Regions from separate parts of the Streptomyces sp. NPDC093510 genome, predicted to be linked through region 3. Evidence: predicted binding sites of a transcription regulator. Region 3 holds the regulator's gene; each other region holds the start of a gene.

What was found. The regulator HrcA, encoded in region 3, represses chaperone genes, less so after heat shock. The targets are predictions, from matches to a motif close to TTNGCACTCNGNNNNNCNGAGTGCNAA.
Positions count from the first base shown of each region.
Region 1: a site for HrcA is predicted at 2,342-2,368, ahead of groES (co-chaperone GroES). Genes of this name have one in related genera too.
Region 2: a site for HrcA is predicted at 4,632-4,658, ahead of groL (chaperonin GroEL). Genes of this name have one in related genera too.

Region 1 covers NZ_JBFBEE010000017.1:214,364-221,484, reverse strand. The annotation lists gene groL (chaperonin GroEL) at 145-1,773, opposite strand; gene groES (co-chaperone GroES) at 1,887-2,195, opposite strand; gene AB0N81_RS27420 (polysaccharide deacetylase family protein) at 2,749-3,675, opposite strand; gene AB0N81_RS27415 (methyltransferase domain-containing protein) at 3,758-5,002, shown strand; gene AB0N81_RS27410 (DUF6596 domain-containing protein) at 5,015-6,295, opposite strand; gene AB0N81_RS27405 (YciI family protein) at 6,417-6,770, opposite strand; gene AB0N81_RS27400 (MFS transporter) at 6,813-7,121, opposite strand, start outside.
Region 2 covers NZ_JBFBEE010000002.1:180,710-187,830, forward strand. The annotation lists gene AB0N81_RS03180 (trehalose-6-phosphate synthase) at 1-780, opposite strand, end outside; gene AB0N81_RS03185 (glucosyl-3-phosphoglycerate synthase) at 848-1,792, opposite strand; SAM riboswitch class I at 1,957-2,085, shown strand; gene thrC (threonine synthase) at 2,079-3,398, shown strand; gene AB0N81_RS03195 (MoaD/ThiS family protein) at 3,516-3,791, shown strand; gene AB0N81_RS03200 (cold-shock protein) at 4,211-4,414, shown strand; gene groL (chaperonin GroEL) at 4,787-6,412, shown strand; gene AB0N81_RS03210 (hypothetical protein) at 6,541-7,121, opposite strand, start outside.
Region 3 covers NZ_JBFBEE010000003.1:49,082-56,202, forward strand. The annotation lists gene AB0N81_RS05000 (ATP-binding SpoIIE family protein phosphatase) at 1-521, shown strand, start outside; gene hemW (radical SAM family heme chaperone HemW) at 720-1,952, shown strand; gene AB0N81_RS05010 (DUF3097 domain-containing protein) at 2,550-3,368, opposite strand; gene AB0N81_RS05015 (MBL fold metallo-hydrolase) at 3,404-4,138, opposite strand; gene hrcA (heat-inducible transcriptional repressor HrcA) at 4,294-5,310, shown strand; gene dnaJ (molecular chaperone DnaJ) at 5,311-6,450, shown strand; gene AB0N81_RS05030 (nitronate monooxygenase) at 6,749-7,121, shown strand, end outside.

The DNA of each region.
Region 1 (7,121 bases), on a different contig from region 3:
GGGGAACTGCGCGACCAGCCGGAGAAAACCCGCACCCGGCAGACAAAGAGCAACCCGGCACACGCGACCCCGGAACGGGCTGAGGCCCGGCTCCCCCGCAAAGGGAGCCGGGCCTCAGTCACCGTTCAAGCCGAGCGCAGCGGGTCAGTGCGAGTGACCGTGGCCGTGGCTGTGACCGGCCTCGGCCTCTTCCTCCGCCGGCTTCTCGACGACCAGGGTCTCGGTCGTGAGGAGCAGGGAGGCGATGGACGCGGCGTTCTCCAGGGCGGAGCGGGTGACCTTGACCGGGTCGATGACGCCGGCCTTGACCAGGTCGCCGTACTCGCCGGTCGCGGCGTTGAAGCCGAAGTTCTTCTCGAGCTCGGCGACCTTCGAGGTGATGACGTAGCCCTCGAGGCCGGCGTTCTCGGCGATCCAGCGCAGCGGCTCGACGGCGGCGCGGCGGACGACGGCGACACCGGTGGCCTCGTCGCCCTCCTTGCCGAGGTTGCCCTCGAGGACCTTGACGGCGTGGACCAGAGCGGAGCCACCACCGGAGACGATGCCCTCCTCGACCGCGGCGCGGGTCGCGGAGATGGCGTCCTCCAGACGGTGCTTCTTCTCCTTCAGCTCCACCTCGGTGGCGGCGCCGACCTTGATGACGCACACGCCGCCGGCCAGCTTCGCGAGGCGCTCCTGGAGCTTCTCGCGGTCCCAGTCGGAGTCCGTGGCGTCGATCTCGGCCTTGATCTGGGCGACGCGGGCGTCGGCGTCGGCCTTGTTGCCGCCGCCGTCGACGATCGTGGTGTCGTCCTTGGTGATGGTGACGCGGCGGGCGGTGCCGAGCACGTCGAGGCCGACCTGGTCGAGCTTGAGGCCGACCTCCTCGGCGATGACGGTGGCACCGGTGAGGGTGGCCATGTCGCCGAGCATCGCCTTGCGGCGGTCGCCGAAGCCGGGGGCCTTCACCGCGACGGCGTTGAAGGTGCCGCGGATCTTGTTCACGACCAGGGTCGACAGGGCCTCGCCCTCGACGTCCTCGGCGATGATCAGGAGCGGCTTCGAGGAGTTGGCCTGGATGACCTTCTCCAGCAGCGGCAGCAGGTCCTGGATCGACGAGATCTTGCCCTGGTGGATCAGGATGTACGGGTCGTCGAGGACGGCCTCCATACGCTCCTGGTCGGACACCATGTACGGCGACAGGTAGCCCTTGTCGAAGGCCATGCCCTCGGTGAAGTCGAGCTCCAGGCCGAAGGTGTTGGACTCCTCGACGGTGATGACACCGTCCTTGCCGACCTTGTCCATCGCCTCGGCGATGAGCTCGCCGACCTGCGGGTCCTGGGCCGACAGACCGGCGACGGCCGCGATGTCGGCCTTGTCGTCGATCGGGCGGGCGGTGGCGAGGAGCTCCTCGGAGACGGCCGCGACGGCGGCGTCGATGCCCTTCTTCAGGGCGGCCGGGGAGGCGCCGGCGGCGACGTTGCGCAGGCCTTCCTTGACCAGGGCCTGGGCGAGCACGGTGGCGGTGGTGGTGCCGTCACCAGCGATGTCGTTGGTCTTGGTCGCCACCTCCTTCACCAGCTGGGCGCCGAGGTTCTCGTACGGGTCGTCGATCTCGACCTCGCGGGCGATCGTGACACCGTCGTTGGTGATGGTGGGGGCGCCGAACTTCTTGTCGATGACGACGTTGCGGCCGCGGGGGCCGATCGTCACCTTGACCGTGTCGGCAAGCTTGTTGACGCCGCGCTCAAGGGCGCGACGGGCGTCCTCGTCGAACTTCAGGATCTTCGCCATGGGAGCGATTCAGCCCTCTCGAAAACTCGGTTGTAACGAACTACGCCCCTCGCCGCCCGGCAATCAGCGGGGTGACCAGGGGCGCAGCTCAGAAAGCAAATCTGCTGGGTGAATTACTTCTCGACGATCGCGAGCACGTCGCGGGCCGAGAGGACGAGGTACTCGTCACCGTTGTACTTCACCTCGGTGCCGCCGTACTTGCTGTACAGCACGACATCGCCGACCTTCACGTCGAGCGGCAGGCGCTCGCCGTTCTCGAAGCGGCCCGGGCCCACGGCGAGGACAGCACCCTCCTGGGGCTTCTCCTTCGCGGTGTCCGGAATGACCAGGCCGGAGGCCGTGGTCTGCTCGGCGTCGAGCGGCTGGACCACAATGCGGTCCTCAAGCGGCTTGATGGCAACCTTGGAGCTGGCGGTCGTCACGATCCGGTCTCCCCCTTCGGAGATCTCACGGGGTTAAGAGTCTGAGGTGTGGCGACCAGGTGGATCCGTCGTCGCGGGTGCCGGACCTGCCCGTCGCTGTTGGCACTCTCCAGTGGGGAGTGCCAGAAGTGAGACTAGGACGGGGATTAGCACTCGGTCAAGCGGAGTGCCAATCGGCTGCGCGCCGGGCGTCAGCGGGGTGGGGTGTGAGGCACCCCTTCGGGGCAACGGGTCGCGGTCGTTCTGGGTTCCCTGTCGGCGACAGGGGGGCGCCTCGGTTCCTGGTGCTCGGCACCGGGGGCTGTGCCCACCCGTCCCTCCCCCAGTGCCTCAAGGGCCTGGGGGGACCCCCAGCGGGACGCCTGCCCACAGCGGAGGAGACCCGGCTCACCCGTGACAGTGGGCTTGCGGGAGGGGAGCTTCTCCGCTGCCTTTCTGCCCAGTCGCTCGATCGGGTCCACCGAATCCGCGCAGCCCGTGAGCAGTGCGGGCGCGAGCGCTCCGCACAGGAGGGCCCCCGCGAGGAGGCGGCGGCGCGCTCGCGCCCGGGGGATCACAGGTAGTCATCCAGCCTGGCCACGGCGTACCCCTTGTCGGTGACCGTCTTCATGACGCGGCGGACCATGTCGGGCATGGTGCCCTTCCAGTCCTCACGCCCCCGGAAATGCGTGAGGATGATGTCGCCGGGATGCAGGTCCTTGTCCCACTCGCGCCACTCCATGTGGTCGGCGAAGGCCTCGGACGCCCACAGCGGCACCGCCTTGATCCCGCAGGACTTGGCGGCGCGCAGGGTGTCCTCGTTGTAGTTGCCGTACGGCGGGCGGAAGAGCTCGGGGCGTTTGCCGTAGCGCTTGTGGATGGTGTCCTGCATGCCGCAGATCTCGCGGCGCTGACGCTCGTACGAGAGTCCGGGCATGTAGCGGTGGTTGAGGGTGTGGTTGTTCAGGGAGACGCCGCGGGCCTGCATCTTCTTGAAGTAGGCGTAGTCCTCCTTGACCAGGTAGTCGCTGAGGAAGGCGGTGTACGGGATGCGCAGGTCGCTCATCATCCTCAGCAGCGCGGGGTCCTTCTCTGCGCCGTCGTCGATGGTCAGGAAGACGACCTTCTTCTTGGTGGGGATCGTCGTGAAGACCGGCGGCAGGCTCGCCTGGCCCTTCACCTCGAAGCCCTTGCGGGTGGTGATCCGCGGCTTGGCCACGGGCGGCGGGGGCGCCGCCAGCGGGGTCCTGGCCAGGCCCCAGCGCTTGGCCGCCGCGACCCGTGCCGCCTGGGCCGCGCCGAGTCTCTGGGCGTAGGAGTCGAGGGCGCGGGCGGGCGGGGCCTTGAGCGGCTGCTGGCCGTGGGCGGGTTCCACGCCGTCGGAGTCGCCTCCGGAGGCGCAGCCCGGAGCGATCGCCGCGACGGTCAGGACGGCCACCAATGCGCGCGTCTGGTTCTTCCGCCTTCCGGCCGATTTCCCCTTTTGTCGTACTAGTTGCATGGCGCCGGATCCTCGCAGCTCAAGGCCGTACCGAGGGCCCGACACCGCCACCGGCGGCGCACCATCCACCGACTGGCCCACAATGGGGCAGGTGAACGACCCGAACACGCCGAGCGCCCACGAGACCGACCTCGGCGACCCCCTCGCCGCCTTCGCCGCCCTGCGCACCGAGGAGGGCCGGGCGCTGCTCGACGAGGTGCGGGACGTGGAGCCCGCGCAGGAGCTCGCCGCCGCCACCCGGCTGCGCCGCACGTACCCCGCGCCCCTGGTCTCCGCCGCCCTCGCCCAGGCCCGGTTGCGCCGACGGGCAGCGGCGAAGTTCGGCGCCGAGGACGCGGCCCGGATGTTCTTCACGCCCAACGGCGTCGAGCAGTCCACGCGCGCCTCCGTCGCCGCCCACCGCGCCACGAGCTTCCGGGCCCTCGGCGTACGGTCGCTCGCCGACCTCTGCTGCGGCATCGGCGGCGACGCCATCGCCCTCGCGCGGGCCGGGATCTCCGTGCTCGCCGTCGACCGTGACCCGCTGACCTGCGCGGTCGCCCGCGCCAACGCCGACGCGCTCGGGCTCGCCGGCCTCATCGAGGTGCGGGAGGCCGATGTCACCGAGGTGGACACGTCCGCGTACGACGCCGTCTTCGTGGACCCGGCGCGCCGGGGCGGGCGCGGCCGGATCTTCGACCCGGAGGCCTACTCCCCGCCCCTGTCCTGGGCGATCGGCGCCGCGCTCGAGGCCCCGCTCGCCGCGCTGAAGATCGCGCCCGGCATCCCGCACGAGGCGATCCCCGCCGAGGCCGGGGCCGAGTGGATCTCGGACGGCGGCGACGTGAAGGAGGCCGTGCTGTGGTTCGGCACCGCCACCCCCGCCTCGCACCGCGCGACGCTCCTGCCCGGCGGCGTCTCCCTGTGGACCTCGCTCGCCGAGATGCTGCCGGACCCCGAGGTGCGTCCCGTCGGGCGCTACTTGTACGAGCCGGACGGCGCCGTCATCCGCGCGCACCTGGTCGCCGAGGTCGCCGCGCGCGTCGAGGGCGGCCTCATCGACGAGACCATCGCGTACGTCACTTCTGACGCCCGGCACGACACTCCGTACGCCACCGCGTACGAGATCACCGACCGGCTCCCCTTCAACGTGAAGAAGCTGAAGGCGCTGCTGCGGGAGCGCGGGGTCGGCATCCTCACCGTGAAGAAGCGCGGCTCCGCCGTCGAGCCGGAGGAGCTGCGGCGCAAGGTGAAACCGCAGGGCAAGAACGCGGCGACCGTCTTCCTGACGCGGGTCGCGGGCGCCCCGACCATGCTGATCGGCCACCCGGTCACCACAGGCACATAGCGTCCTGGCGTCCTAGCAGCCGGCCGCCCGTTCCAGCAGCAGTTCGCGCTCCCGCATGTTCCGTGCCAGGGCGGCGGCCCGCTCGAACTCCGCGCGGGCCTCCGCCTTCCGGCCGAGCCGTGCCAGGAGGTCGCCGCGCACGCTGGGCAGCAAGTGGTAGTCGCGCAGGGCGGCTTCGGAGGCGAGCGCGTCGACCAGGACCAGGCCGGCCTCCGAACCCTGCGCCATCGCGACCGCGACCGCGCGGTTCAGCTCGACGACCGGGGACGGGGCGCGGGCGGCGAGCAGGCCGTAGAGGACGGCGATCTGCTGCCAGTCGGTGTCCTCGTAGGTGTGCGCGTGCGCGTGGCAGGCGGCGATCGCGGCCTGCAAGGCGTACGGGCCGAGCCCTCCGGCGGGTGAGGCCGCCATGCTCTGCGCCCGCGCCAGGGCGGCGAACCCACGCCGGATCAGCATCCGGTTCCAGCGGGTCCGGTTCTGGTCCTTGAGCAGCACCGCCTCACCGGACGGGCCCGTGCGCGCCGCCGTGCGCGAGGCCTGCAGCTCGAGGAGCGCGGCGAGGCCGTGCGCCTCGGACTCCCCGGGCATCAGGGCGGCGAGCACCCGGGCCAGGCGCAGCGCGTCCTCGCACAGGGCGGGGCGCAGCAGATCGTCCCCCGCCGTGGCGGCGTACCCCTCGTTGAAGATCAGGTAGATGACTTCGAGGACCGAGCCGAGGCGGGCCTCGCGGTCCGGGCCGTAGGGGACCTCGAAGGCGATGCCCCCGGCGGCGAGGGCCCGCTTGGCGCGCACGATCCGCTGCGCCACGGCCGACTCGGAGGCCAGCACCGCGCGGGCGATCTCCCCGGTGGTCAGGCCGCCGAGCAGGCGCAGCGTGAGCGCTACGCGGGACTCGGCGGAGAGCACCGGGTGGCAGGCCGTGAAGACGAGGCGCAGCAGGTCGTCGTCGATGGCCTCGGGGTCGGCGAGGCCGGCGGTCTCGTCGACGTGGGGCGCCGTGGTCTCCAGGTCGCGGCCGACCTCAGCGAGCTTCTGGGCGTAGCGCTCGCGGCGGCGCACCAGGTCGATGGCGCGGTGCCGGGCGGTGGCCATGAGCCAGGCGCCCGGGTTGTCGGGGACGCCCTCCACGGGCCACCGTTCGAGGGCCGCCACCAGGGCGTCCTGCGCCAGCTCCTCGGCGATGCCGACGTCCCGTACGATCCGCGTGACGCCGGCGATGATGCGCGGCGACTCCATGCGGAAGACGGTCTCGATGACCTGGCGGGGCTGCTCCGGCGGATGGCTCACGGCCATCCATCAGAGCATCCCCGCACGGGACCCGCAAAGGCGCGCGCCGGTCTTCGGCGGCTCTCGAAGCCTGTGGCGCTAGGAGCCTGTGGCACTAGGAGCCTGTGGCACTCGGAGCCTGTGGCGCTCAGCCCTCGATCTCCCGGACCTCCGCGGTGATCGTCCAGTAGTCGTCGTGGGTCTTGAGGAACCGTGTGGTCCACTCGACCGCCTCGGCCATGTCCTTGGCCTGGCAGATCGAGTAGCCGCCGATGACCTCCTTGGTCTCGGTGAAGGGGCCGTCGGTGGTGGACAGTTCGCCCTTGTCCCACGTCACGCGGGTGCCTTCGGAGGTCGGCTTCAGGCCCGCGGTGTCGAGCATCACCCCGGCCTTGGTGATCTCTTCGAGCAGTGCGCCCATGCGCTCCTGCAGCTCGGGGCTCGGGCCGCCCTCGGGGACGTTGTTCTCGTCGATGCGGATCAGCGTCAGGTAGCGCGGCATGGTGGTCTCCCATCGGGTGGCGGCGGGGCTTCTCCTCGCCTCTCACCCTTGCGACGAACGGGAGACGCCCGTTTCGACATCGTCGCCGAGATTCTTCGAAGTTTCTTCGCGTGTGTCTGCGCCGGAGGGGGTTTCCGCAGGTCGCAGCGGTGCCGGGGCGGGCGTACGGCGTCCGTGCAGCACCGCCGTCGCGAGGGCGGCCGCCGCCAGGAGGGCCGCCGACACCGCGAAGGCCGCCGCGTGCCCCTCGGCGAGCGCGTCCCGGCCCCGCTCCGGCCCCGTGGCGTTCGCGGCGACCGTCACGAGGACCGCGAGGCCCAGCGAGCCGCCGAGCTGGCGCGAGCTGTTGAG
Region 2 (7,121 bases), on a different contig from region 3:
CAGCGCCCGCATCCGCTCCTCGACGTCGTCACGCCGGGACCGCTCCCGCAGGAAGTCCGCGTCGGCGCCGAGCCCGTGCACACCGATCCGAGTGCCCGAGGTCCCGCCGACGATCCGCACACAGCACTCGGTGAACGCGTCCGCCCACCGCCCGGTGAGGAACCCGAGCCGGTCGGCGCCGAGCATCCCGCGCAGCAGCTGCTCGGCCACGTCGTCCGGCAGCATCCGGAAGTAGTCGGCGGGCGCCCACGGCGTGTGCGAGAAGTGGCCGATGCGCACGTCGTCGCGGAGCTCCCGCAGCATGCCAGGCACCAGCGCCAGGTGGTAGTCCTGCACGAGGACCGCGGCCCCCGGCCCCGCCTCCTGGGCGAGCGCCTCGGCGAACGCCCGGTTGTACGTCTCGTACGCCGCCCACTGTGCACGGAACTCCGGCCCGAAGGCCGGTTCCAGCGGCGTCTGGTAGAGCAGGTGGTGGACGAACCACAGCACCGAGTTCGCGATGCCGTTGTACGCGTCCGCGTGGACGGCCGCGTCGATGTCCAGCATCCGTACGCCCGGTTCCCCGACGCCGCGCCGCACCGCCTCGCGGTCGCCGTCGCCGAGCGCCGCGCACACCCACAGGGCGTCGGCCTCGTCACCGATGGCGCTGAGCCCGGAGACCAGGCCACCGCCGCCGCGCCTGGCGGTCAGCCGCCCGTCCTCCTCCACGGTGTACGAGACGGGGCCGCGGTTGGACGCGACGAGTACCTGCGCTGCTGACGAACCGTGCTCGGAGACCATGTGGCAAAACGTAGCCCGTCCCGGGGCCGGGCAAACGTACGGCCGGACTCCGCCTGGCCGGGACCGGTCACGCCACGCGGCGGTGCGCGTACTCGGCGACGCCGCTCATGGGCGGCCGCTCCTCCGTGTCGACGGCGTACGTCCGCGGCACGAACCCGTCCTCGCCCCTCTCGAACTGCGTGAGCTCGGGGCGTACGAGGTGGCCGCGGGCGAGCCGCAGCTGTGCGGTCCGGTAGATCGCCGCCGCCATCCGCCCCAGCGCCTGCCCGTCCTGGTGCCGGTGCTTGCGCACCCCCACGTCCACCTGCGCCAGCGCGTCCAGGCCCACCGTGTGCAGCGCGTCGACGAGCAGGCCGAGCTCCACGCCGTACCCGACGGGGAACGGCAGCCGCTCCAGGAGCGACCTGCGGGCCGCGTACTCGCCGCCGAGCGGCTGGACGAACCCCGCCAGCTGCGGCCAGTGCATGTTCAGCAGCGGCCGCGCCATCAGCTCCGTCACCCGGCCGCCCTGCCCGGCAGCCTCACCCAGCGGCCGGTCGTACATCGCCTTCACGAAGGCCACGTCCGGGTCGGTGAGCAGCGGGCCCACGATCCCCGAGACGAAGTCCGCGGAGAACTCCCGCAGGTCGGCGTCGACGAACGCGACGATGTCACCGCTCGTCACGAGCAGCGAGCGCCACAGCACCTCGCCCTTGCCCGGAACGGCCGGTATGCGTGGCAGGATCTCGTCCCTGCGGACGACCTTGGCGCCCGCGGCCGCCGCGACCTCGGCCGTGCGGTCCGTGGACCCGGAGTCGATCACCACGAGCTCGTCGACCAGCGGAACCTTCTCCATCAGCTCGCGGCGTATCTCGGCGACGATCTCGCCGACCGTCCCCTCCTCGTCGAGTGCGGGCAGCACGACGCTCACCGAGGCGCCGCAGGCGCGCTTGGCGTCGGTCAGCCGGGCCGTCGGCCGGTCGTCGACGGACCAGGAACGCCTGCTGAGCCAGCGCTCGACCTCTTCCAGCACGGTCGCGGTCCTCCCATAGGTGTTCGATGTGACCCATCTCGCGGTTCGGACGACTATCTCAAGGGTCCGGGGCTTCGGTTACAGTCTTGAACAACGCCGGTGACCATCGCATGTCGGGGTCACCGCCGCGTTGAGATCGACAACTGAAACCCATAATCGAAAACCGCTCATCCAGAGGGGCAGAGGGAAACGGCCCGTTGAAGCCCCGGCAACCCTCCCGCCGACCGCGAGGTCACGGTGGGGAAGGTGCCAATTCCGTCTCGCGGCGAGATGCGTCGCGAGGAAGATGAGGAGAAAGGGCCTCGCCTCCATGGCTGTGCAGACTGTCGCCACCGAAAGCACCACCCCTTCCGTCGACCTCGGGCCCGCCTCCGGCCTCTCCTGCCGTGAGTGCGGCACCAAGTTCCCGCTCGGCCCGATCTTCGCCTGCGCCGAGTGTTTCGGCCCCCTCGAAGTCGCGTACGACCTGCCTCTCGGCGACCCGGAAGCCCTCCGCAAGCAGATCGAGGCAGGACCCGCCAACATCTGGCGCTACGCCCCGCTGCTCCCCGTCCCCGCCGACGTGGCCGACAAGCCGAACCTGAACCCCGGCTGGACCCAGCTCGTCAAGGCCGACAACCTCGCCCGCGAACTCGGCGCCGAGCAGGGCAAGTTGTTCGTCAAGGACGACTCCGGAAACCCCACGCACTCCTTCAAGGACCGCGTCGTCGCGCAGGCCCTCGAGGCCGCGCGCGCCTTCGGCTTCACCACGCTGTCCTGCTCCTCCACCGGCAACCTGGCCGGTGCCGTGGGCGCCGCCGCCGCCCGCGCCGGCTTCCGCTCCTGCGTGTTCATCCCGCACGACCTGGAGCAGGGCAAGGTCGTCATGGCCGCGGTCTACGGCGGTGAACTCGTCGGCATCGAGGGCAACTACGACGACGTGAACCGCTTCTGCTCCGAGCTCATCGGCGACCCGCTGGGCGAGGGCTGGGGCTTCGTCAACGTCAACCTGCGGCCGTACTACGGCGAGGGCTCCAAGACCCTCGCGTACGAGATCTGCGAGCAGCTCGGCTGGGAGCTGCCCGACCAGCTCGTCATCCCGATCGCGTCCGGCTCACAGCTCACGAAGATCGACAAGGGTCTGAAGGAGCTCATCGCGCTCGGCCTGGTGGCGGACAAGCCGTACAAGATCTTCGGCGCGCAGGCGGAGGGGTGCTCCCCGGTGTCGGCCGCGTTCAAGGCCGGTCACGACGTCGTGCGCCCCCAGAAGCCGAACACCATCGCCAAGTCGCTTGCCATCGGCAACCCCGCGGACGGTCCGTACGTGCTGGACATCGCGCGCCGCACGGGTGGTGCGGTGGAGGATGTGAACGACGAGCAGGTCGTCGAGGCGATCAAGATTCTCGCGCGCACGGAAGGGATCTTCGCGGAGACCGCGGGGGGTGTGACGGTGGGCGTCACGAAGAAGCTCTTCGAGGCGGGGCTCCTCGACCCGGCCCTCACCACGGTCGTGCTCAACACCGGGGACGGCCTGAAGACGCTGGACGCTGTCGCTGAGACTTCGCAGGCCACGGCGACGATCAAGCCCAGTCTCGAAGCGTTTCGCTCCGCGGGGCTCGCCGACTAGTCGCCGTAGGGCCCGAGGTCCGCTGTCGACCGCGGGTCGTGGTCCGTCCTCGCGCAGTTCCCCGCGCCCCTGAAGGGGCGCCACCTGACCGTCCCCCTCAATCACCGAGGTGAATCCATGAGCGTCAACGTCCGTATCCCCACCATTCTGCGCACCTACACCGGTGGCAAGGCCGAGGTCGTCGCCGAGGGGGCGAATCTTGGTGAGGTCATCGCCGATCTGGAGAAGAACCACACCGGCATCGCCGCCCGCGTCCTGGACGACCAGGGCAAGCTGCGCCGCTTCGTCAACGTGTACGTGAACGACGACGACGTCCGTTTTGAGCAGGGCCTGGAGACGGCCACGCCGGACGGCGCCGGTGTCTCGATCATTCCCGCCGTCGCCGGCGGCTGATCTTTTCGCAAGCACCCTGCGTTATCTGAATTGCCCCCTCCGCGAGAGAAACGGAGGGGGCAATTCTGCATGGTTGAGCGCGGTACAGTTGGGAAGCGTGCTTCGCCGTCAGTGCCGAGTGCATATACGAAGTCGGCCCGGAGCCGACAAGAAGTAGCCAAAGAGCGCTGCCCATTTGAGCCTTATGCCGCTTTTGCCTGGCCCGACTTGCCCTGAATTCCGGCGAATTCTCCGCATATTACCGTTCGGGCGTGCCCAGAATTCTCGTCCGATTGACCTGTTGCAGACGGCAGTTGGACAGATACATTCAGCGGCGGTCGACGCGTTCCGGCGCACACCCCCAATCAGTGGGGGGTGAGGTCTGACCCGGGTCCGCGAAGTGCGGTCCTGTGCAAGGGCCAGTAATAGGGGAGTTAGGCATGGCTCAGGGCACCGTCAAGTGGTTCAACGCGGAGAAGGGGTACGGCTTCATCGCGGTCGACGGTGGTGCGGATGTTTTCGTCCACTACAGCGCGATCCAGATGGACGGCTACCGCACCCTTGAAGAAGGTCAGCGAGTCGAGTTCGAGATCTCGCAGGGCCAGAAGGGTCCGCAGGCGGACATGGTCAAGCTCGCCGTCTAGCTCGGCGCGATCGACCACCGAAGCAAGTAGCGCGAGGGGCTCGTATCCCGACAGGGGTACGGGCCCCTCGTGTGCGTCCGGGGGCCCTCGTGTGCTTCGGGGCGAGCCCCTCATGTGCTTCGGGGCGAGCCCCTCATGTGCGTCCGTGCTCCCGCGCGCCGGGCGGATCTGGCGGGAGCACCTTGCACTCGTGGGGGTCGAGTGCTAATCATTGGGCTTAGCACTCTCCCAGTGAGAGTGACAGAACTTGGATCGGGTCGGTGAGGTCCGCAGGCCGAGTGGGGCAAGGAACCACACGGCACGCAGTCCGTCCGTCGCGGGCACCAGCACGGTCCGTTTGCTTTTCCACCCCGTCCGGGAGGACCACTTCACATGGCCAAGATCATCGCGTTCGACGAGGAGGCACGGCGCGGCCTCGAGCGCGGCATGAACCAGCTCGCCGACGCCGTCAAGGTGACCCTGGGCCCCAAGGGTCGCAACGTCGTCCTCGAGAAGAAGTGGGGCGCCCCCACGATCACCAACGATGGTGTGTCCATCGCCAAGGAGATCGAGCTCGAGGACCCGTACGAGAAGATCGGCGCCGAGCTGGTCAAGGAGGTCGCGAAGAAGACGGACGACGTCGCCGGTGACGGCACGACGACCGCGACCGTCCTGGCCCAGGCCCTGGTGCGCGAGGGTCTGCGCAACGTGGCCGCCGGCGCCAACCCGATGGCTCTGAAGCGCGGCATCGAGAAGGCCGTCGAGGCCGTCTCCGGCGCCCTGCTCGAGCAGGCGAAGGATGTCGAGACCAAGGAGCAGATCGCTTCCACGGCCTCCATCTCCGCCGCCGACACGCAGATCGGCGAGCTCATCGCCGAGGCGATGGACAAGGTCGGCAAGGAAGGCGTCATCACCGTCGAGGAGTCCCAGACCTTCGGTCTGGAGCTGGAGCTCACCGAGGGTATGCGCTTCGACAAGGGCTACATCTCGGCGTACTTCGCCACCGACATGGAGCGTATGGAGGCGTCGCTCGACGACCCGTACATCCTGATCGTCAACTCCAAGATCTCCAACGTGAAGGACCTCCTTCCGCTGCTGGAGAAGGTCATGCAGTCGGGCAAGCCGCTGCTGATCATCGCGGAGGACGTCGAGGGCGAGGCGCTGTCCACGCTCGTCGTCAACAAGATCCGTGGCACCTTCAAGTCCGTCGCCGTCAAGGCCCCGGGCTTCGGTGACCGCCGCAAGGCCATGCTCGGCGACATCGCCATCCTCACCGGTGGCACCGTCATCTCCGAGGAGGTCGGCCTCAAGCTGGAGAACGCCGGTCTCGACCTGCTCGGCCGCGCCCGCAAGGTCGTCATCACCAAGGACGAGACGACCATCGTCGACGGCTCCGGTGAGAGCGACCAGGTCCAGGGCCGCGTCAACCAGATCCGCGCCGAGATCGAGAACAGCGACTCGGACTACGACCGCGAGAAGCTCCAGGAGCGCCTGGCGAAGCTCGCGGGCGGCGTGGCCGTCATCAAGGCCGGTGCCGCGACCGAGGTCGAGCTCAAGGAGCGCAAGCACCGCATCGAGGACGCCGTTCGCAACGCGAAGGCGGCCGTCGAGGAGGGCATCGTCGCCGGTGGTGGCGTGGCCCTGCTGCAGGCCTCCCAGGTGTTCGAGAAGCTGGAGCTCGAGGGCGACGAGGCCACGGGTGCCGCCGCTGTGAAGCTGGCCCTCGAGGCCCCGCTGAAGCAGATCGCCGTCAACGCCGGCCTCGAGGGTGGTGTCGTCGTCGAGAAGGTGCGCAACCTGACCGTCGGCCACGGCCTGAACGCCGCGACCGGTGAGTACGTGGACATGATCGCCGAGGGCATCCTCGACCCGGCGAAGGTGACGCGCTCTGCCCTGCAGAACGCCGCCTCCATCGCCGCGCTGTTCCTCACCACCGAGGCCGTCATCGCCGACAAGCCGGAGAAGGCGGGCGCTGCCCCGGCCGGCGGCGGCATGCCGGGCGGTGACATGGACTTCTGATCGACCTCTGGTTGATCACTGTCCCGTACGTACCGAGGGCGGCACCCCTTCTCACGAAGGGGTGCCGCCCTCGGGCGTTTCCGGGTTACTTTCCGGGTTGTTTTCCGGGTTACGGCAGGCAGTCCGGGTTACGGCAGGCGGTCCAGAATCCAGGTGCAGAGTTCCTCGGTGACCAGGGTGTGGCCCTCGTTGCGGGAGGAGCAGAGGAATTCGTCCAGTTCGCTCTCCTTCTCCGCCGCGGCCGTGACGGGCTCGTACAGCTTCTCGTGGGTGTCGATGTCGCGCAGGGCGATCGCGCTGACCGTCGGTACGAAGCAGTGCTCGCGGAAGTCCGCCTCGGAGCCGAGGCCGATCAGCGCGGGGATCTTGTTCAGTTCGTCGGCGAGGATGCCGAAGCCCTCCAGGGTGCCGCCGGGCGCGCTGTCGATCTCGGGGAGGTTCGCGGTGCGGATGCGCGGCCTGCGCAGGGTCACCACGCGCAGCTGGGCGACGAGTTGGTCCTCGCCCGCCGACTGCGTGTACAGGTGGGTGCCGGTGATGGCGAGGCCCTTGCCGTGGAAGGCCTGCTCACCGGCCGGGACGCCGTTGTTCTCGCCGATGCGGGAGCCGTTGGCCACGCCGATCTTCTTCGGCCGCGAGGGCCAGCGGCCCACTCGGTCCAGCTCGGCGAGGAAGGTGCCGCGCTCCTTGTCCGTCTCGGGGGTGTCGC
Region 3 (7,121 bases):
TGGACCGCCTCAACCAACTGCTCCTCGACGACGCGACCGAGGCGGCGGACGCGGCGGCGGCGGTGGTCGCGGTGGCGGGCGGGCAGGGAGTGCCGCCCGACGGGCCGACCTCGCGCTTCCTCTCCCTCCTGTACGGCGAGCTCCTCCCCTACGAAGGGGGAGTGCACTGCACGATCGCCTGCGCCGGGCATCCGCTGCCGCTCCTCCTCTCCCCGGAGGGGAAGGTACGGGAGGCGGCCACTCCGCAGATGCTGCTCGGGGTCGTCGACGACGAGACGTACACGAGCGAGAGCTTCGATCTGCGGGCCGGCGAGACGCTGCTCTGCGTCACGGACGGCGTGACCGAGCGCCGCTCGGGGCGGCAGCAGTTCGACGACGGCAACGGGCTCGCGGAGGCGCTGGCCGGGTGTGCGGGGCTCGACGCGGGGTTGGTGGCGGAGCGGATCCGGCGACTCGTGCACGAGTTCTCGGAGCGGCCGCCGGATGATGATCTGGCGTTGTTGGTGTTGCGGGCGCATTGAGTGGTGCGGGTGCGTTGAGTGTGGGGTGGGTACTTCGGGTGGTGCGGCTGCATTGAGTGGTGCGGGCGCGTTGAGTGGTGCGGGTGCGTTGAGTGTGGGGTGGGCACTTTGAGTGGTGCGGGTGCATTGAGTGGTGCGGGCGCATTGCGGGGGGTGGTGCGCTGAGGGGCTCGCGGTGGAGTGCGGGACACTTGTCGTATGCCTTCCGCACTGCCCGATGGTGAGCCCATGCCCGAGGACGGCGCGCTGCCCGCGTCCGCCCTGGACGGCGCGGCCTCCCGCCCCCTCGGCTTCTACCTGCACGTCCCGTACTGCGCCACACGCTGCGGCTACTGCGACTTCAACACGTACACCGCCACCGAGCTGCGCGGCTCCGGTGGCGTGCTCGCCTCCCGGGACAACTACGCGGAGACCCTCGTCGACGAGGTACGGCTCGCCCGGAAGGTCCTGGGGGACGACCCGCGGCCCGTGCGGACCGTGTTCGTCGGGGGCGGTACGCCGACGCTGCTCGCCGCCGGGGATCTTGTGCGGATGCTGCGGGCTGTACGGGATGAATTCGGGCTCGCGGACGATGCCGAGATCACGACCGAGGCCAATCCGGAGTCCGTCGACGCGGCGTATCTGAGTGAGCTGCGGGAAGGCGGGTTCAACCGTGTCTCCTTCGGCATGCAGAGCGCCAAGCAGCACGTTCTGAAGGTCCTCGACCGTACGCATACGCCCGGTCGGCCCGAGGCGTGCGTCGCCGAGGCGCGGGCGGCCGGGTTCGACCATGTGAATCTCGATTTGATCTACGGCACACCGGGCGAGACCGACGACGACTGGCGGGCCACGCTCGACGCGGCGATCGGGGCCGGGCCCGACCACGTCAGCGCCTACGCGCTGATCGTGGAGGAGGGGACGCAGCTCGCGCGGCGGATTCGGCGCGGGGAGGTGCCGATGACCGACGACGACGTCCACGCGGACCGGTACCTCATCGCGGACGAGGTGCTGGGGGGTGCGGGATTCGACTGGTACGAGGTGTCCAACTGGGCCACGTCCGAGGCGGGGCGGTGCCTGCACAACGAGCTGTACTGGCGGGGGGCCGACTGGTGGGGGGCCGGGCCGGGGGCGCACAGTCACGTGGGCGGTGTGCGGTGGTGGAACGTCAAGCATCCCGGGGCGTACGCGGGGGCGTTGGCGGGGGGCGGGTCGCCGGGGGCCGGGCGGGAAGTGCTTTCTGCCGAGGATCGGCGGGTGGAGCGGATTCTGCTGGAGCTGCGGTTGAGGGAGGGGTGTCCGTTGTCGCTGCTGCGGGAAGCCGGTCTGGGCGCCTCGCGGCGGGCTTTGGTGGAGGGGCTGCTTGAGGGTGGGCCCTATGCGGAGGGGCGGGCCGTGTTGACGCTTCGGGGGCGGTTGCTGGCGGACGCGGTGGTGCGGGACCTGGTCGACTAGGGGGCGCCTTGGACGGGGGCGCCTGTTGTTGCGTTGTGGGGCGGGTCGTCGGGCGTGTGTGCGTGGTCCCGGGTCTGCGCCTGCTGCCCGGCTGTGGGGCGGGGCCGTGGGGGTATGTACGTACTCGCTATCCCTGCGTCGCGCCTCAAGTCCAAAGGCGCCAATGTGTGCTCGGTGCTCCGTGCGCACATACCCCCACGTCCCCTCGGGCGCGTTTGCGGCTGCGGCCCGGTGGGGGTTGCCAGCGCCCACCCCTCCGCGGCCCTCGGGCCGGTTGCGCGGCTGCCGGCCGGTGGGGGTTGCCCGCGCCCGGGCCCTCACGTCCCCTCGGGAGCGTTTGCGGCTGCGGTCCGGTGGGGGATCGCTCCCCTCCTGCTCCTACCCCTGCAGGGCGTCGCGGAGAATACCCCACCCGCCCGCCCCTACTCCCGCGGGGCGTCGCGGGGCAAACGGGTGGGTGGGTGGGATACATCCGCCGCGAAGCGGCGGGCTTGGGGCTCCTACCCCGGGGGGACGTCGCGGGGCATCCCACCCACCCCGGGGGGCGTCGCGGGGACACCTCACCCACCCCGGCGGGGCGTCGTGGGGGGGGCGGGGTCAGGGGAGGGTGACGAAGTCGATCAGTTCTTCTACTCGGCCCAGGAGTGGGGGTTCCAGGTCCTTGTAGGAGTGGACCGAGTTCAGGATGCGTTGCCAGGCCGCCCCCGTGTTCTCGGGCCAGCCGAGGGACCTGCAGACGCCCGTCTTCCAGTCCTGGCCGCGGGGCACGCGGGGCCAGGAGGGGATGCCTACGGAGGACGGCTTCACCGCCTCCCATACGTCGATGTAGGGGTGGCCGACCACCAGGGCGTGGGCGCTGGTCACCTCTGCCGCGATGCGGGACTCCTTGGAGCCGGGGACCAGGTGGTCGACGAGGATGCCCAGGCGGGCGTCGGGGCCGGGGGCGAACTCGGCGACGATCGCGGGGAGGTCGTCGATGCCTTCCAGGTACTCGACGACGACGCCCTCGATGCGGAGGTCGTCGCCCCAGACCCGCTCGACCAGTTCGGCGTCGTGACGGCCCTCTACGTAGATGCGTCCCGCGCGGGCGACCCTGGCCCGCGCCCCGGGGACGGCCACCGAACCGGAGGCGGTACGGGAGGGACGTACAGGAGTAGAAGCCTGCGCGGGGCGGACCAGGGTCACCGGGCGGCCGTCCAAGAGGAAACCGCGGGGCTCCATCGGGAACACGCGGTGCTTGCCGAACCGGTCCTCCAGCGTCACCGTCGGGCCTTGCGCCGTCTTCTCGCAACGGATCACCGCCCCGCAGAAACCGGTGCTCAGCTCCTCGACCACGAGGCCGGCGTCCGCCGCCACCTCCGGTACGGGCTTCGGCTTCTTCCAAGGGGGCGTGAGGTCGGCGGAGTACTGGCGCATTCTGGTGACGATAGGAAGAGCGGCGGGTGTTGGCGTCACGACACGCCGAAGCGGGTGGCCAAGGTGGCGCGTTGCGTGTGGACAAATGCCGCATTTACCGTCGCGCCGTGGCCCGGTACGTACAGCGCGTTCTCGCCGCCCAACTCCAGGAGGCGGTCCAGCGCGGCCGGCCAGCGGGACGGTACCGCGTCCGGGCCCGCCTGCGGTTCGCCCGACTCCTCGACGAGGTCGCCGCAGAAGACGATCTCCCGGTCGCCGTCGGTGCCAGGCACCAGGACCGCGAGGTCGTGGCCCGAGTGGCCGGGGCCGATGTTCGCGAGCAGCACCTGGAGGCCGCCCAGGTCGAGCGTCCACTCCCCGCACACCAGGTGGTGCGGGTGGACGAGGAGGTCGGTCGCCTCCGCAGCCGCGTCCGCGTCCAGGCCGTGGCGTACCGCGTCCTCACGCAGTTCTTCGCGGCCCTTGGCGAAGACCGTGTCGATGCCCACCGCCCCGTACACCTCCACGCCCGCGAAGGCGGCCGCCCCGAGGACGTGGTCGAAGTGGGGGTGGGTGAGCGCGAGGTGGGTGACTCTGCGGCCGCCGCCGAGGATCCGCTGGGCCTGGGTCCGCAGGGCCGCGCCCTCCGCCAGGCTCGAACCGGACTCGATCATGAGGGCGGCGTCGTCGCCGACGACGAGTCCCGCCGCGCAGTCCCAGACGGGCAGACGGCACCGCCCCACGCGCCGTGCGAGCCGCTCCCAGCCCGCCGCTTCCCATGCCGGCGTCACGTTCATACGGTGACGCTATCCGCACGCGCGGTGTTCGGCAGCCGCTGTCTTGCCGGGGCCGTACCCGACGGCCGTACACTGACCCTTTGAAAGGCTGGCACTCACCGCGGGCGAGTGCCAGGCGGGGCTCACGGAGACAGCTGGAGGTGTGCGCGATGCTCAATGAACGCAGGCTCGAAGTGCTGCGCGCCATCGTCCATGACTATGTGGGGACGGAGGAGCCCGTCGGCTCCAAGGCGCTCACCGAGCGGCACCGTCTGGGGGTCTCCCCGGCCACCGTCCGCAACGACATGGCGGCGCTGGAGGAGGAAGGGTTCATCGCCCAGCCCCACACCAGCGCGGGGCGCATCCCGACGGACAAGGGGTACCGCCTCTTCGTCGACAAGCTCGCCGGCGTCAAGCCGATGACCGCGCCCGAGCGGCGGGCCATCCAGAATTTCCTCGACGGCGCAGTGGACCTCGATGACGTGGTGGGGCGTACGGTTCGGCTGCTCGCGCAGCTGACCCGGCAGGTCGCCGTCGTGCAGTATCCCTCGCTGACCCGGTCGACTGTGCGGCACGTCGAGCTGCTTTCGCTCGCTCCCGCCCGGCTGATGCTCGTACTGATCACCGACACGGGACGCGTCGAGCAGCGCATGATCGACTGCCCGGCGCCGTTCGGTGAGACCGCGCTCGCGGACCTGCGGGCCAGGCTGAACAGCAGGGTCGCGGGGCGGCGCTTCGCGGATGTGCCACAGTTGGTGCAGGACCTGCCCGAGGCCTTCGAGGCCGAGGACCGCGGCACGGTCGCGACGGTTCTGTCCACTCTCCTCGAGACGCTCGTGGAGGAGACCGAAGAACGGCTGATGATCGGCGGCACCGCCAATCTCACGCGCTTCGGACATGACTTTCCCCTCACCATCCGGCCCGTTCTCGAAGCCCTTGAGGAGCAGGTCGTGCTCCTCAAGTTGCTTGGGGAGGTGCAGGATTCGGGCATGGCCGTACGGATCGGTCACGAGAACGCCCATGAGGGGCTCAGCTCCACGTCCGTGGTCTCGGTCGGCTACGGTTCGGGAAGCGAGGCAGTCGCCAAGCTCGGCGTGGTCGGACCGACCCGCATGGACTATCCGGGAACGATGGGAGCAGTACGCGCAGTGGCACGTTACGTCGGACAGATCCTGGCGGAGTCGTAAGTGGCCACGGACTACTACGCCGTACTCGGCGTGCGCCGCGACGCTTCCCAGGACGAGATCAAGAAGGCCTTCCGGAGGCTGGCTCGTGAGCTTCACCCGGATGTGAATCCGGACCCGAAGACTCAGGAGCGCTTCAAGGAGATCAACGCCGCGTACGAGGTGTTGTCGGACCCGCAGAAGAAGCAGGTCTACGACCTCGGCGGCGACCCCCTGTCCCAGGCGGGCGGCGGCGGAGGCGCGGGTGGCTTCGGCGCCGGTGGCTTCGGCAACTTCTCCGACATCATGGACGCGTTCTTCGGGACGGCGTCGCAGCGGGGCCCCCGGTCGCGCACGCGCCGCGGCCAGGACGCCATGATCCGCCTCGAGATCGACCTCGAAGAGGCCGCCTTCGGGACCACCAAGGACATTCAGGTCGACACCGCTGTGGTGTGTACGACCTGTAGTGGGGAGGGTGCGGCTCCCGGGACGTCCGCCCAGACCTGTGACATGTGTCGCGGTCGCGGTGAGGTGTCGCAGGTCACGCGGTCCTTCCTCGGCCAGGTCATGACCTCGCGGCCCTGCCCGCAGTGTCAGGGCTTCGGGACCGTGGTGCCGACGCCGTGCCCGGAGTGTGCCGGTGACGGCCGCATCCGGTCGCGTCGGACGCTGACCGTGAAGATTCCCGCCGGTGTCGACAACGGGACCAGGATTCAGCTCGCGGGTGAAGGTGAGGTCGGGCCCGGCGGTGGCCCCGCCGGCGACCTTTACGTCGAGATCCACGAGCTGCCGCACGCCGTCTTCCAGCGGCGCGGCGACGACCTGCACTGCACGGTGACGATCCCGATGACGGCGGCGTCGCTCGGCACGAAGGTGCCGCTGGAGACGCTCGACGGCCTGGAGGAGATCGACATCCGGCCCGGTACGCAGTCGGGGCAGTCCGTTCCGCTGCACGGGCGCGGGATCACTCATCTGCGGGGCGGCGGCCGCGGCGACCTCATCGTGCACGTCGAGGTCCTCACGCCGACGAAGCTCGACCCCGAGCAGGAGCGGCTGCTGCGTGAGCTGGCGCAGCTGCGCGGTGAGGAGCGGCCCACGGGGCAGTTCCAGCCGGGGCAGCAGGGGTTGTTCTCGCGGCTCAAGGACGCGTTCAACGGGCGGTAGCGCCTTGAGCGGTGGCCTTCCTTAGCCCCCGGCGACGGATCTTCCGTGCCGGGGGCTTTGTCGGTCACCTGCGGGGCGGTGGGGGCTGGTCGCGCAGTTCCCCGCGCCCCTAAAAACAACCCCGTCCCGCGCCTCTTGAAGGGGCCCGGGACGGGCCTTCAAGGGGCGCGGGGAACTGCGCGAGCAACCCGCGACGGCCCGCAGCCGCCGACGGCGGTCGTGGGGCAGACGAGGCGGCGTACGCCCGGTGCGGGGTGCGCGATTCGGTGCGGCCCGAGGAGCGTGGCACGATGCGTGCATGTCCTCCGTACTGACCGATCTCCGCCGCTGTCCGATCGTGCAGGCCCCCATGGCGGGCGGTGCCTCGGGGCCGCAGCTGGCCGCGGCCGTCGCCGAGGCCGGCGGGCTCGGGTTTCTCGCCGCCGGGTACAAGACGGCCGACGGGATGTACCAGGAGATCAAACAGTTGCGGGGGCTGACCTCGCAGCCCTTCGGCGTCAACCTGTTCATGCCGCAGCCCGACACCGCCGACGCCGCGGCCGTCGAGGTCTACCGCAGCCAGCTCGCCGGTGAGGCCACCTGGTACGAGACGGAGCTCGGCGACCCGGACAGCGGGCGTGACGACGGGTACGACGCGAAGCTCGCGATCCTCCTCGACGATCCGGTGCCGG